3 regions of the Inediibacterium massiliense genome follow, and region 2 is predicted to be linked to each of the others. Evidence: riboswitches for the same ligand, from Rfam matches in the RefSeq annotation. Region 2 holds a riboswitch; each other region holds the start of a gene.

Region 1 (4,831 bases), on a different contig from region 2:
TAGAAGCTAGTGAAGAAGATATGTACAAACTTCGTTTAAGAAATGCTACTTTCGGAGATGCTTTAGGAGTATTTGGTTCTCAGCTTATTCCATGGCATGTATATATTGGATTCTATGTAGGTATTGCTTCTGCAGTGTATCCACTACATCAATTCGTAGCTACTGATATTATCAAATACAATGTTATGGCTATGGTAGCTGTAGGTTCTATCTTAATCCTTACTTTAACTGGTCTTGACAGATTTATCCCTATGTTTGCACTACCAGCTGAACCACAAGTAAGATTAAGAACAAAAGAAGAAAAAGCAAAATTAAGAAAAAATGCTTAATATAAAGCACCCTTTAATGGGTGCTTTTTTCATATTGAGAGTAATGCAAAGGAATCTATAGTTATTTTGTATACATCTCATATAAATTCTCTTTAGAAGATATAATCCTAATCTATAATATATCATACCAATAAATAAGCTTTTACTTATATTTTAAAAAAGAATATGATATAAGTTAGGCATTTTATTCATATTCCATAAAAAGTGAGGTGTATATCAATGAATCCATTTATAAGTTTAGGAATCGCACTTATTGTAGGTATTCTTTTTGGAAAATTGATGAACAAATTAAAAGTCCCAGCTGTTGCTGGATATATTATTGCAGGCTTATTATTAGGTAAGTCAGGATTTAATCTAGTAAACGCTTCTATGATTGAAAAATTATCTTTTTTAAGTGATTTTGCATTAGGAATCATTGCTTTTAATATTGGAAGTGAGCTTGAATTTTCTGTTATGAAGAAACTTGGAAAACCTATTTTTGTCATTGCTTTTTTTGAAGCTTTTGGTGCTTTCCTATTTGTTACAGGTATTACTTATCTTTTTACTAAAAATATTTCTACTGCTTTAATTTTAGGTGCTGTATCTTCTGCTACTGCTCCTGCAGCAACAGTTATGGTGTTAAGAGAATATAATGCAAAGGGTTCTCTTACAAGTACCTTATTAGGAGTTGTAGCCGTAGATGATGCAATCTGCCTTATGATTTATGCAATTGCTTCCTCTATTGCAAAAGTATTTATCAATCATGAAGCTGTCACTATTGACAAGATCCTTTTACACCCTATCATGGAAATTGTTTTATCTATTGTAGTAGGAATGATATTAGGAATTGTTTTAACTTATCTTATTAAAATATCTAAAAAGGATACAGAGTTACTTCCTTTTATCGTTGGAACAATTATTTTATTAGTAGGTATTGCTTTGAAGTTTAATCTTTCTCCTTTGCTTTGTGCCATGTCTTTAGGTATTATTGTAGTGAATATATCTACACATTCCAGAAGAGTATTTTCAAGTATCGAAAGCTTCTCTCCCCCCATTATTGCAGCTTTTTTTACATTAGCAGGATCACGACTTGATATTTCATTACTTCCTCAAATTGGAGTCTTAGGGGTTGCCTATTTAATATTTAGAATCCTAGGCAAAATATTAGGTGCTTCTTTAGGAGGAATTCTTTCTAATGCTCCAACAGTTGTTAAAAAATATATAGGCTTAGGATTGTTATCTCAAGTAGGGGTTGCTGTAGGACTTGCAATTGTAGTAAGCAGAGAATTCCCAGGAACAGAATTAGGTTCTTTAGTCATCACTATTTTATTATCCACTACAATTATTACAGAAATAATAGGTCCATTAGCTACTAAAAGTGCTATAATAAAAGCTAAAGAAGCTCATTTATCATGAAAGGAGAAATTTGTATGTATGCTTTATTTTTAATCTTAAACGAAATACACAAACTCGATGATATTCATAATATATTTTACGAAATAGGCGTCGGGGCTACTACTATTGATAGTGTAGGAATGGGCAAAGTACTTCTAGAACATGATGTAGATATTCCCATATTCTCTAGTATTCGAAAACTCGTAGATGGAAATAAACCTTATAATAAATTAATTATTAGTGTCATTCGAGAAGAAGAAAAATTAAGAAAAGCTGTAGATATGATCAATAAAGAATTAGATCATATTCATAAACCAGGAGTAGGCTTTATGTTTGTTTTACCTGTGCTTGAATGCTATGGTTCTAAACATACTGGAGTTGAAATAAACGAAATCAAAAAAGATGAAAACTGAGGAAATATCCTCAGTTTTTTTTTGAAATACAGCATACATATGCATGCTATGTATTTCTTATAATTGTGGCTTTATAAACATTTGAGTCCAATAAGCCGTTCCATTAGCATCCTTTGTATACCCTACACCAATTTCTGTATAGTTTGCATTTAAAATATTTTGACGATGTCCAGCTGAATTCATCCATGCCTTTACTACTTCTTCAGGAGTTCTTTGTCCTTTGGCTATGTTTTCTCCTGCATAAGAATATTTTATACCAAAATTCTTCATCATTTCAAATGGTGAACCATAAATTGGTGAAGTATGCGAAAAATATCCTTGTTCTTTCATATCATCCGATTTAAATCTCGCTACTCTTGAAAGCTCTGTATTTTCTTTTAATGGCTTCAATCCATTTTTTTCTCTTTCTATATTTACAAGTGTTACTACTTCTTTTTCATATGCACGTTGCTGTGTGTCTGTTTGAGAGGTTTGGGTAGATGAGTTATTTTGAGTGGTTTGAGTGGTTTGAGTGGTTTGTGTTGTATTAGATGGTGTCTGAACACTTTTTTGTTCTTGAACCGGTGTACTTGGATTAGTCACTTGCTTTGAATCAGATGTTCTTACTGTATAATGATTCATTTTATACCAATTTAATTTAGTTTGATATTTTTGCACATATCTCCATGTTGTATTTCCTGATGTAGTTGTACAATACTGTGTAGCAGCTTCAGCACCTAAAGGCATCGCTGTTGCAGACAATAGAAGGGCTAGAGCTGAACTAATTAATACTTTTTTCATTATATCACTCCTCCTTTGTTATAGTATATCGGATTTTGTTAAAAATAGAAAACATCAATATATTCAATAAATTCAATACATTTCCAATATCACTATTTATTTTTATTAAGCATGATGCTTTTATAATTTACACTTGATTGTCTCTTCTCTTTTATGTTACAATACTTAACATAATTAAATAGGGTCGGATGAAGATAGTGGAAGATGATCAACCGCTATTGGACGAACCTCTGGAGAGACTCTTAAGAGCACCGAAGGGGAAAGCCATAGTATGGTGAATCTCTCAGGTAAAAGGACAGAGGATATAACTCTCCAGAGACTATATCTATATAGTCTTTTTTTGTTTATATTCAATTATACAAGGAGATGATTTGTAATGAAAGCAGTAGTTACAGTAATTGGGAAAGATAAAATCGGGATTATTTCTAAAGTCACAAGTACTTTGGCTGAAAATCAAATCAATGTATTAGATATTAGTCAAACTATTTTACAAGATTATTTTACTATGATTATGATTGTAGATCTTCAAAAAATCAATTGTAGCTTTGAAGCTATCCAACAAAAACTAAGTAATATAGGTGAATACTTAGGAGTTTCTATCAAAATTCAACATGAAGAAATATTTGAAGCTATGCACAAAATTTCACAATAGGAGATGAACAATATGAATTCTAATCATATTCTAGAAACCATCCACATGATTGAAAAAGAAAAATTAGATATTCGAACGATTACTATGGGTATTTCTTTATTAGATTGCTGTGATACAGATGGTAAAAAATCAAGAATAAAAATGTATGATAAAATTACAAATTATGCACAAAATCTAGTAAAGGTAGGAGAAGAAATAGAAAAAGAATATGGAGTTCCCATCATTCATAAAAGAATTTCTGTAACACCTATCTCCCTCATTGCTCAATCTAGTACAGATACAGATTATGTAGCTTTTGCAAAAACATTAGATGATGCAGCTAAAGCCGTAGGTGTAAATTTTATAGGAGGCTTCTCTGCTTTAGTTCATAAAGGATATTCTAAGGGAGATCAAATTCTTATCAATTCTATTCCAGAAGCTTTAGCTTCTACAGATATGGTTTGCTCATCTGTAAATATTGGTTCCACAAAAACTGGCATCAATATGGATGCAGTAAAAGATATGGGACAAATTATCAAAAGAACTGCTTTCCTTACAAAAGATCAAGATAGTATTGGTTGTGCAAAGCTTGTAGTCTTTGCAAATGCAGTAGAAGATAATCCTTTTATGGCTGGTGCTTTTCATGGTGTAGGCGAAGCAGAATCTATTATCAATATTGGTGTAAGTGGTCCTGGTGTAGTCAAAGCAGCTCTAGAAAAAGTAAAAGGGAAAAGTTTTGATATGGTTTCTGAAACCATTAAACAAACTGCATTTAAAATTACTAGAATGGGACAATTAGTAGGAGCCGAAGCATCTAAAAGGCTCAATGTTCCTTTTGGGATTATAGATTTATCTCTTGCTCCGACTCCTGCTGTAGGAGATAGTGTAGGTAGAATTTTAGAAGAAATAGGTATCGAAAGCTGTGGCGCTCCAGGAACCACAGCAGCTTTGGCTTTACTCAACGATGCAGTAAAAAAAGGTGGAATTATGGCATCATCACGTGTAGGTGGATTAAGTGGTGCATTTATTCCTGTAAGTGAAGATGAAGGGATGATTCACGCAGTAAATATAGGCTCATTAAATTTAGAAAAGTTAGAGGCTATGACTTGTGTATGCTCTGTAGGTCTGGATATGATTGCAATACCTGGAGATACTCCTTGGGAAACCATATCCGGTATTATTGCTGATGAAGCAGCTATTGGTGTGATTAACCAAAAAACAACTGCTGTAAGACTGATCCCAGTATACGGAAAGAAATTAGGTGATGAAGTTCATTTTGGAGGTCTTTTAGGTAGCGCTCCTAT
Region 2 (4,831 bases):
TGCACAATAGAATATAGGAGGGGCATAAATGGAAATATTTTTTGGAGTACTTGGAGGATTAGGTTTGTTTCTTTATGGAATGACCATAATGGGAGATGGTTTACAAAAATCTGCTGGGGATAAGATGAAGAGAATCATCGAGGTACTTACAAATAACAGAATTATGGCCGTCATTATTGGATCATTAGTGACTATGATTATCCAAAGTAGTAGTGCGACTACTGTAATGGTAGTAGGATTTGTAAATGCAGGGATTATGAATCTTACTCAAGCTACTGGAGTGATTATGGGAGCCAATATTGGGACAACTGTAACAGCTCAGATTGCATCATTAGAACTTAGTTATATTGCTCCTGCTGTAGTAGGTCTTGCAGTAGTAATTTGGCTTTTTACAAACAATAAAAAGACGAAAAATATGGCAGAAATTTTTATAGGCTTTGGGATATTATTTATAGGTATGGATTTTATGAAAGAAGCTGTGAAGCCTCTTCGTGAATATGCAGGATTTAGGGACATGTTATTAAGCTTTGGCAGTGGTACTTTTACAGATTCTTTAATGGCCATATTTACAGGATTTTTTATTACTGCAGTTGTGCAAAGTAGTAGTGCTACTACAGGAGTTTTAATTGCTTTGGCGAGTGAAGGACTTCTTCCTATAGAGGCTTCTTTGCCAATTATATTTGGAACCAATATAGGAACTTGCGTGACAGCCATGTTATCTAGTATTGGGGCAAATCGTACAGCGAAAAGAGCTGCATTTATTCATTTTACTTTTAATGTAGTTGGAACGATTCTTTTTATGTTACTTTTTAAGAATGTAACAGTAGTTGTTGTACAGAAATTTTCTCCAACAGATGCAGCAAGACAATTGGCAAATGCTCATACATTATTTAATATTATGAATACTTTTTTATTGCTTCCATTTGCACCGTTATTAGTGAAATTAGCAAATAAGGTGATTCCTGTAAATGCAGCAGAGCAAAGAGATCAAATAGGTGTAAGCCATTTAGATGATAGAATGTTAGAAACTCCATCTATTGCTATTGTGCAGGTGATTAAAGAAATTTTAAATATGGGAGATTTAGTGTTAGAAAGTTATAAAACTTCTATGGAAGCTTTCTTTGCACAAAGTGAAAAGTTAGCAGATAAAACTTTTGCAACAGAAAAAATAATCAATAGAATGGAAAGACAAATTGCTGAATATTTAGTAAAGCTATCTAACACTCCTTTGTCTGGAAAGCAACATGAATTGATAGATGGTCTTTTTAATACCATTAATGATATTGAAAGAGTAGGAGACCATGCAGAAAATTTAGCAGAACTTGCTATATTTAGTTCAGACAATAGGTTAATGTTTAGTGAAAAAGCTTTTAAAGATTTAAAAGATATGCATGATCGAGTAATTAAGTCTTATGAGCAAGCAATACTAGCATTAAGAATAGGAGATGTAAATCTTGCAAGAAGAGTTGTAGAAAGAGAAGGAGAAATTGATCATATGGAAAAATTCTTGAGAGCAAATCATATTGCAAGATTAAATAAGCAACAATGTGCACCAAGTGCAGGAATTATATTTTTAGATATTATTAGTAATTTAGAAAGAATAGGAGATCATGCAGCAAAAATTGCTTTTTCAGTTATTGATTCAGTAGATAAAAGATAGACTTCTTTATATAAAGAAGTCTATTTTGTTGTAAAATTTCTACATAAATAATAAAATAGAAGAAGAAAACAATGTACTAGGGGAGGAGATTAACGTGAAACCTATAAAAATTATGACTACGAGTCTAGCAGATGTGCCAAAAGAATTAGCAAAAGAATACGATATTACAATACTACCACTTTGTATAAGATTTGGAGAGGAAGAATTTAAAGATGGTGTAGATTTACATGGAGAAGAATTTTTTCAAAGACTAAAAGATACTGGAGAAGTTTCACAAAGTTCTCAAATCTCTCCAATTATTTTTATAAAAGAGATGAAGGCTATTTTAGAAGAAGGATACCAAATCATTTTAATTAATGGTTCTTCTGGAGTAAGTGGTACCCATGAATCATCTATTATGGCTAAAAATGAAATAGGAAGCGAAGATATCACCATTATTGATACTTTAGCTTTATGTTATGGATGTGGAATGATTGTAGTAGAAGCGGCTAAAATGGCCAAGGAAGGAAAATCAAAAGAAGAAATTGTTAACAGGGTAGAAGAAATGAAAGAGAAGGTAGATCATATCTTTTCTGTAGATACATTAGATTATTTACAAAAAGGAGGAAGGCTGAGTCCTACAAAGGCTACTATAGGAAAAATTTTAAATGTAAAGCCTATATTAACTATAGAAGATGGAAAAGTAGAACCTTTTGATAAAGTAAGAGGAAGCAAAAAAATTATTCCAAGAATGATAGAGCTTGCACAAGAAAGAGGTCTTAAGAAGGGATCTGATTATATTTGTGTAGCTCATGGAGGAAATAAAGAAAATTTTAAAAAATTAAAGGAAGAAATCATAAAAGTATTTGAGCCTAAAAATATGATAGAAATGGAAATAGGATGTACCATAGGAACTTATACAGGACCAGGTTTATTAGCTATTTTATATATAAAAAATGAATAAATCAAAATCATATAAAAGTAATAATATGAAAAAAATGTTAAAAACATATTGTCAATAGTAATGATTTTATAATATAATGATTATAAAGATAATTAATAATAAAAAAAATTAAATAAAAATTCTTAATTCTGGGTGAAAAATGCGGGAGAGAATCCATAAAGGATCGCCGAAGGGACAAGCGAAAGATATTGCCTATCTTTTTGTGAAATTCTCAGGCTAAAGGACCGTATTTGGACGGAACTCTGGAAAGCTTATAAAGCATCAAAGGAGTATGATTTCAATTAAGGAGAGACTGTTAAGTTAAAGACAGAGACATATGGCAATTCTATATTTGTCATGTGTCTTTTTTGTATAAATGAAGAAACCTTTTCCTAAAATGAGGTGAAAAGATGAAAGAAACCATTATCACAAATAATCCTAAAGTTTTTGAAGGAAATCAAGGAAAAACGGATATAATCTATTTAGAGGATGTCCCTTATCTTTCAGTACTTTTATTGGCGAGAGATAAGATTCATAAAGGATATAAACTTTTGACACATCCTTTATCTGGAAGTGTAAAACCTAATGAAACACCTTACAAATCTATTGCAATAACCAAAGAGAAGGGAGAAGTAGATATAGATTCTATAAAAATAATAGAAGAAAGTATTCAAACGGTTCAAAAATTTTTAAGGACAAAAAAAACTCCTTGTTGGACAAAAAAAATTTTAAAGGACTTTCAACTGATCGATTATTGTTTGATTCAAAGTGCAATTGAAAGTATGAAGCAATTTTAGTAAAATTTCAATATGAAGGAGGTAATAAAATGGAAAACTTATACGATGTAATAATTATTGGAGCAGGGCCTGCTGGCCTTTCAGCTGGGCTTTATGCAGCAAGAGCAAAAATGAAAACATTAATACTAGAAAAAGAAAGAGTAGGTGGGCAAATTGTTACCACCAATGAGGTGGCTAATTACCCAGGGTCTATAAAAGATGCTACAGGACCTAGTTTGGTTGCTAGAATGGTTGAACAAGCAGAAGAATTTGGAGTAGAGAGAAAAAAGGATACAGTAATAGATGTAGATTTTACACAAAAGATTAAAGTAATTAAAGGAGAACTAGGAGAATATCATGCTAAAGCTGTCATTATAGCTAGTGGAGCAAAGCCTAAATTGATTGGATGCCCTGGAGAAAAAGAATTAACTGGAAAAGGCGTATCTTATTGTGCAACTTGTGATGCTGACTTTTTTACAGATCTTGAAGTATTTGTAGTAGGAGGAGGAGATTCTGCTGTGGAGGAAGCTCTTTATCTTACTAAATTTGCACGAAAAGTAACGATTGTACATAGAAGAGATGAGTTAAGGGCTGCAAAATCTATTCAAGAAAAAGCATTTAAAAATTCTAAAATTGAATTTATGTGGGATACAGGTATTGAGGAAATCAAAGGAGATGGAATTGTAGAATCTGTAGTGTTTAAAAACAAAAAAACTGGGGAAGTAACACAATATCATGCCAATGAAGAAGATGGTACTTTTGGAATATTTCCTTTTGTAGGATATCAACCATTAAGTGAAGTATATAAGGATAAGATACAAATGAATGAGGCAGGCTATATTATTACAGATGTAGAAATGAAGACAAATATAGCAGGTGTCTTTGCAGCAGGGGATATTAGAGAAAAATCATTAAGACAGGTAGTCACTGCAACAGCTGATGGAGCACTAGCAGCTGTAAATGCAGAGAAATACATAGAAAGTCATTTTGAATAATAAGGGAGGCGGGATTATGTTATCTGTAGACAAAGAAACTTTTCAAGGGGAGGTATTAGAAGCTAAGGGCTATGTTTTAGTAGATTATTGGAGTGATGGATGTGAACCTTGTAAAGCATTAATGCCTGATGTTGAGGAGCTTGCTAAGGAATACGAGGAAAAAGTAAAATTTACAAAGTTGAATACTACAAAAGCTAGAAGATTGGCTATATCTCAAAAGGTACTAGGACTTCCTACTATTGCTTTATATAAAAATGGAGAAAAGGTAGATGAAGTAACCAAAGAAGATGCAACAAAAGCAAATATTCTTTCTATGCTTCAAAAATATGTAGATTAGACAATAACTTGTAATAGGGGAATTACTTCCCCTATTGCAGGTTAAAATATAAAGGGAGGTGAATGATGTGCGCCTAGAGTTAGGAAAAATTAATATTTCAGATGTCCAGTTTGGAAGTACTACCAAAGTGGAAAATGAGAC
Region 3 (4,831 bases), on a different contig from region 2:
TTTTTGCTTATTTAATGAAATAGCCAGAGCAATTTGGTTTTTCCAAATAGGAATGGTTGTTAGAATACTTGCTTGAATTTTACTTGCTAGTATTTTGTCATTGCTTTGCATAAGTCTAATTTGTGGAAGAGTTTGAATAGAAATTTCTCTACTCAATTTTAAATCGTGAATTCTTTTTTCTACTTCACTCAGTAGTTGTACAAAGTCATTGTATCTTTGTATATCTAACATATCTTGAGTCTTTTGGGCCTGTTCTTTTAAATTTACTAAAGTATTGTCCTTTAATTCTTTATACTTTAATTCTCCTGCTGCAATGTATAATTCCAATTGATGAAGATATTCCATATTTTTTTCATATAAAATATCTAATACATTTACATCTCTTATGAGTTCTTTCCTTGCTGTATCTAAAGATATTACAATTTTATCTACTGTTTGGGTCACATTTTCCACCTGAATTTTGGCTTTTTCTATACTATTTCTAAGTTTTCCGAAAAAAGGAATATTACTCATAATAGATTTTTTTTCTTGAAACTTTTCTATATCGATTTGCTTAATAGTAGTTAACAGAGATGTAAGATCACTTCCAATATGTCCTGTATCTTTTGTTTTCACCCCTTCTAATATACCATCTGCAAACTTTGCAATGTTTCCTTGTATTTCCATTCCAAAGTTTCCTATACTGTTTGTCTCTTCCATTGTTATTTCTCTTTTTAAATCCTTTACTCTTTCTAATTCCACTTCATTAAATTTATTCAAATCCATAGAACTATCTCGTTTTTTTTCTAAAGCTAATTCTTTATTTTCTTGTCTTTGAATTTCTGTCACGTTCTTTTGTTCTGCTTCATTCAATAGATCCTCAAAGCTCATTTTAATCTCCTCCATTTAAAAGTCTGATTGAATCAAATCTCGTATGGTCTTTAAATCGATCTTTAAATTTATTTTTTTTTGTTCTTTTATATTATTGATAGTTTCATAAAGTTTTTGATTCATCTTTTCAATCGTATGAATCAGTTCTTTTTTTAATGTTTTATCTTCCTCATAAGCTGTTACAATCTCAGTAATCATAGGAATGTATTTAAAAAATAAAAGCTCTTGTACAGACATGATTTCTTCTTCATTTTCTTTATAAAATTCTATAACAAACGTATAGTATGATACAAAAGAATACAAACTTACAAAAATTTGTTTATCTTTTTCTTGATATAAAATATTTTCTATATTCTCTAATGCTTCTTTTGCCTCATCTATGCTATTATGGTTATCATTATTATTTTTTATATGATTGTCTTGGTTTTTTCTTTTGAATAGATGAAATATTTTCACCACATCCTTTTTGAAATTGAAAGAATTTTCTACTATATTATATCAAATCCTGCAAAACTGGCAAAGGTCTATTCATCTTATTTATTGAAGGATCTTTCTATATATTATACAATAGAACTAATATGATATTTGGGAGTGAGACCATTGATCAGCAATGAAATAGAAAAAAAATTAAAAGAGAAGGGATATAAACTAACTTACCAAAGAAAAGCAATATTAGAAATTTTAATCCAACATGAACAACAATTTCTAACAGCAGAAGAAATTTATATAAAAGTCAAAAAAGATCTTCCTCAAATCAATTTTTCTACTGTTTATAGAAACTTAGAAATTCTTGAAAAAATAAATATGATTCACAAAATCAATATAGAAAACAAGCCTTCTCAATATGAACTTATTTTACATGATGATCATCACCACCATGTCATTTGTAAAAGTTGCGGAAAAACTCAACCTATTCATTTTTGTCCACTCAAACAAATCATTGAATCTCTAGAAGATAAAGATTTTACATTGACAGAACATAAATTTGAACTTTATGGATACTGCTCTAATTGCACAAAAAAAAATAAGGAATAAGTCTATTTTCTGAATATTTAAACTTTAAACAAGCTATTGCTATTTTTTATATGAAGTGCTATCATTTTATCAAGCAGTCATGACTATTTAACTTTATTAACTTAATATTTTCGGATGATGATAATGGGAGAGAGATGCGAATGCATCCACCGAAGGGGTTAAGCTTTCAGGTAAAAGGACCGTTATCGGACGAGCCTCTGGAGAGACTCAGTATGAGCACCGAAGGAGCAAGCCATAGTTATATGGTGAATCTCTCAGGTAAAAGGACAGAGTATCATGATTTATATCATCATGTTCTAGAGGCCAAATCACATAGGATTTGGCTTTTATTTATAATTTATGCATTTTTGTATAAATTATAGTAAAAGTCTTCCTTTATCGTTTTTAAGTTTAAAACAAAAGGAGGAAAAATAATGGAAAAATTAACTTATCTTTTAAATCAAATCGATGCATTTGTATGGGGACCTCCCCTACTCATTCTTTTAGTAGGAACTGGTATTTATCTAACTATTCGTTTAGGACTGTTACAAGTCTTTAAATTACCCCTTGCTCTAAAATATTTATTTTCAAAAGATGATGATCATACTGGTGAAGGTGATGTATCTAGCTTTGCTGCTTTGTGTACAGCACTTGCCGCAACTATTGGTACAGGTAATATTGTAGGTGTAGCAACTGCTATTAAAGCAGGTGGTCCTGGTTCATTATTTTGGATGTGGATTGCGGCTTTCTTTGGTATGGCAACAAAGTATGCAGAAGGACTTTTAGCTGTAAAATACAGAGTTGTAGATAAAAACGGTCAAATGTCTGGTGGACCTATGTACTATATTGAAAGAGGTCTTGGAAATAAATTATTAGCTAAAATGTTTGCATTATTTGGAATTGGAGTAGCATTCTTTGGAATCGGTACCTTTCCACAAGTAAATGCCATTACAAATGCTGCAAAACTCACTTTAAATATGCCAATTATTGTTTCATCTGTGATTCTTACTCTTCTAGTAGCTTTGGTTACTTTAGGAGGAATCAAAAGTATTGCAAAAGTATCAGAATTAATCGTTCCATTTATGGCTGTATTTTATATTATTGGTTCTTTAATTATTCTTATTTTAAATATTGATTTAGTTCCTCAAACTATAGGACTCGTTTTAAAAAGCGCATTTACTCCTACTGCAGCAACAGGAGGATTTTTAGGAGCTACTGTAATGTTTGCTCTTCGTAATGGAGTAGCCAGAGGGGTATTTTCTAATGAATCTGGTCTTGGAAGTGCACCTATTGCATCTGCAGCTGCAAAAACAAAGTCTTGTGTTCGTCAAGGTCTTATATCTATGACAGGAACATTCTTTGATACCATTGTAGTATGTACTATGACAGGTTTGGTTCTTGTTTTAACAGGTGCTTGGTGTTCTGATGTTGAAGGAGCTGCCATGACCAATTTGGCATTTAGTGAAGCTCTTCCAGGACTTGGTCAATATATTGTTACAATAGGACTTATGTTCTTTGCTTTTACTACTATATTAGGTTGGAATTATTATGGCGAAAGATGTACTGAATATTTATTTGGAATAAAAGGAATCAAACCTTTTAAAATTATATATATTCTTCTTGTAGCTAGTGGAGCTTTCTTAAAATTAGATATGATTTGGATCTTAGCAGATATTGTAAATGGTTTGATGGCTATTCCAAACTTAATTGGTTTGATTGGATTAAGTGGAATCATCGTAACTGAAACAAAAGTATTCTTTGAACAAATGAAGCAAGAAAAAAATTCTTTACAAAATAAAAAAGCAGCTTAGAGAATGTACATTTGTACATTCTTTTTTTATAGAGTAAAATATATTTTTTTGGGTATACAAAGTAAAGATGCAAAAAATAATGAAGGAGATGCTTTATGTTTCAACATGACATTACATTAAAAGACAAAGATTTATTTGAAAAATATGTTTTTAGTTATCCATATGAAACCTCTGGACTTAGTTTTACAAGCCTTTTCATGTGGAGACAATTAAATGAGTTCAAATATGAAATCATAAATGATTTTTTATGTATTGGAGGAGTTAGTTTACTTAATATGGATAAAAAAGAACCCTTTGTTCTTCCTCCTCTAGCTGTAGGCAAATATGATTTGAATAAACTTTCTATCACTATGGATGAAATCAAAAAAAGGTTTGATCAAAAAGGATTCCCTTTTCAAATCAAATTGTTACCAAAGCACTTAATCCCTACATTTGATGAAGCTATGCAGGACAAGCTTATTTTTACAGAAGATCGAGTAAATTTTGATTATGTATATCTTACAAATGATTTGATAGAATTAAAGGGAAGAAAATATCATTCTAAAAAAAATCATTTGAATTATTTTATGAGAAATATTCCTCATAAATATGTTCCATTAACAAAAGATTTGATACAACATTGTCTTGACTTTAACAAACGTTTAATTGATTACAAAGATCTAAATTCTTTTTCAAATCATTTGATAGAAGCTGAAGAAATAGCTTTAAAAGAAGCTCTACTCAATATGGATCATCTTAATTGTAAAGGAGGGGCTATCTTAATTGACAACGAGGTGCAAGCCTTTACCCTAGGTGGAAAACTTTATAATGATACTATTGTTGTTCATATAGAAAAAGCAAATCCAACGATCAAAGGCCTATATCAAGCAATTAACAATGAATTTTGTAAAAATGAATGTATAGATATAAAATATATAAATCGAGAAGAGGATATGGGACTTGAAAATTTAAGAAAAGCAAAGCTTTCTTATCGACCTTATAAAATGGTTGAAAAATTTAATGTAACCTTCATATAAAGGAGGAAATTTATGTTTTTAAGATTTTTGAGAAAAGAAGATACTCCTACTGCAAAAAAATTGTGGGGATATGCTTTTGAAACAGATGAACCCTTTTATAGCTGGTACTTTGATGAAGTA

The links. Region 2 has a riboswitch for glycine ahead of BN2409_RS10950 (GrdX family protein). Riboswitches for the same ligand answer to the same signal wherever they lie in the genome.
Region 1: another riboswitch for glycine. It lies ahead of BN2409_RS07360 (ACT domain-containing protein); the one in region 2 lies ahead of BN2409_RS10950 (GrdX family protein).
Region 3: another riboswitch for glycine. It lies ahead of BN2409_RS01070 (alanine/glycine:cation symporter family protein); the one in region 2 lies ahead of BN2409_RS10950 (GrdX family protein).

The regions. Positions count from the first base shown of each region.
Region 1 is NZ_LN876586.1:758,562-763,392, reverse strand. It holds gene BN2409_RS07380 (Na+/H+ antiporter NhaC family protein) at 1-329, shown strand, start outside; gene BN2409_RS07375 (cation:proton antiporter) at 549-1,724, shown strand; gene BN2409_RS07370 (P-II family nitrogen regulator) at 1,721-2,116, shown strand; gene BN2409_RS16775 (CAP domain-containing protein) at 2,174-2,896, opposite strand; glycine riboswitch at 3,117-3,205, shown strand; gene BN2409_RS07360 (ACT domain-containing protein) at 3,273-3,548, shown strand; gene BN2409_RS07355 (DUF711 family protein) at 3,552-4,831, shown strand, end outside.
Region 2 is NZ_LN876587.1:511,236-516,066, forward strand. It holds gene BN2409_RS10940 (Na/Pi cotransporter family protein) at 29-1,660, shown strand; gene BN2409_RS10945 (DegV family protein) at 1,755-2,603, shown strand; glycine riboswitch at 2,736-2,840, shown strand; gene BN2409_RS10950 (GrdX family protein) at 2,993-3,379, shown strand; gene trxB (thioredoxin-disulfide reductase) at 3,409-4,353, shown strand; gene trxA (thioredoxin TrxA) at 4,370-4,690, shown strand; gene BN2409_RS10965 (glycine/sarcosine/betaine reductase component B subunit) at 4,758-4,831, shown strand, end outside.
Region 3 is NZ_LN876583.1:150,389-155,219, forward strand. It holds gene BN2409_RS01050 (toxic anion resistance protein) at 1-870, opposite strand, end outside; gene BN2409_RS01055 (hypothetical protein) at 886-1,326, opposite strand; gene BN2409_RS01060 (Fur family transcriptional regulator) at 1,471-1,905, shown strand; glycine riboswitch at 2,020-2,097, shown strand; glycine riboswitch at 2,101-2,177, shown strand; gene BN2409_RS01070 (alanine/glycine:cation symporter family protein) at 2,319-3,695, shown strand; gene BN2409_RS01075 (DUF2156 domain-containing protein) at 3,791-4,711, shown strand; gene BN2409_RS01080 (GNAT family N-acetyltransferase) at 4,724-4,831, shown strand, end outside.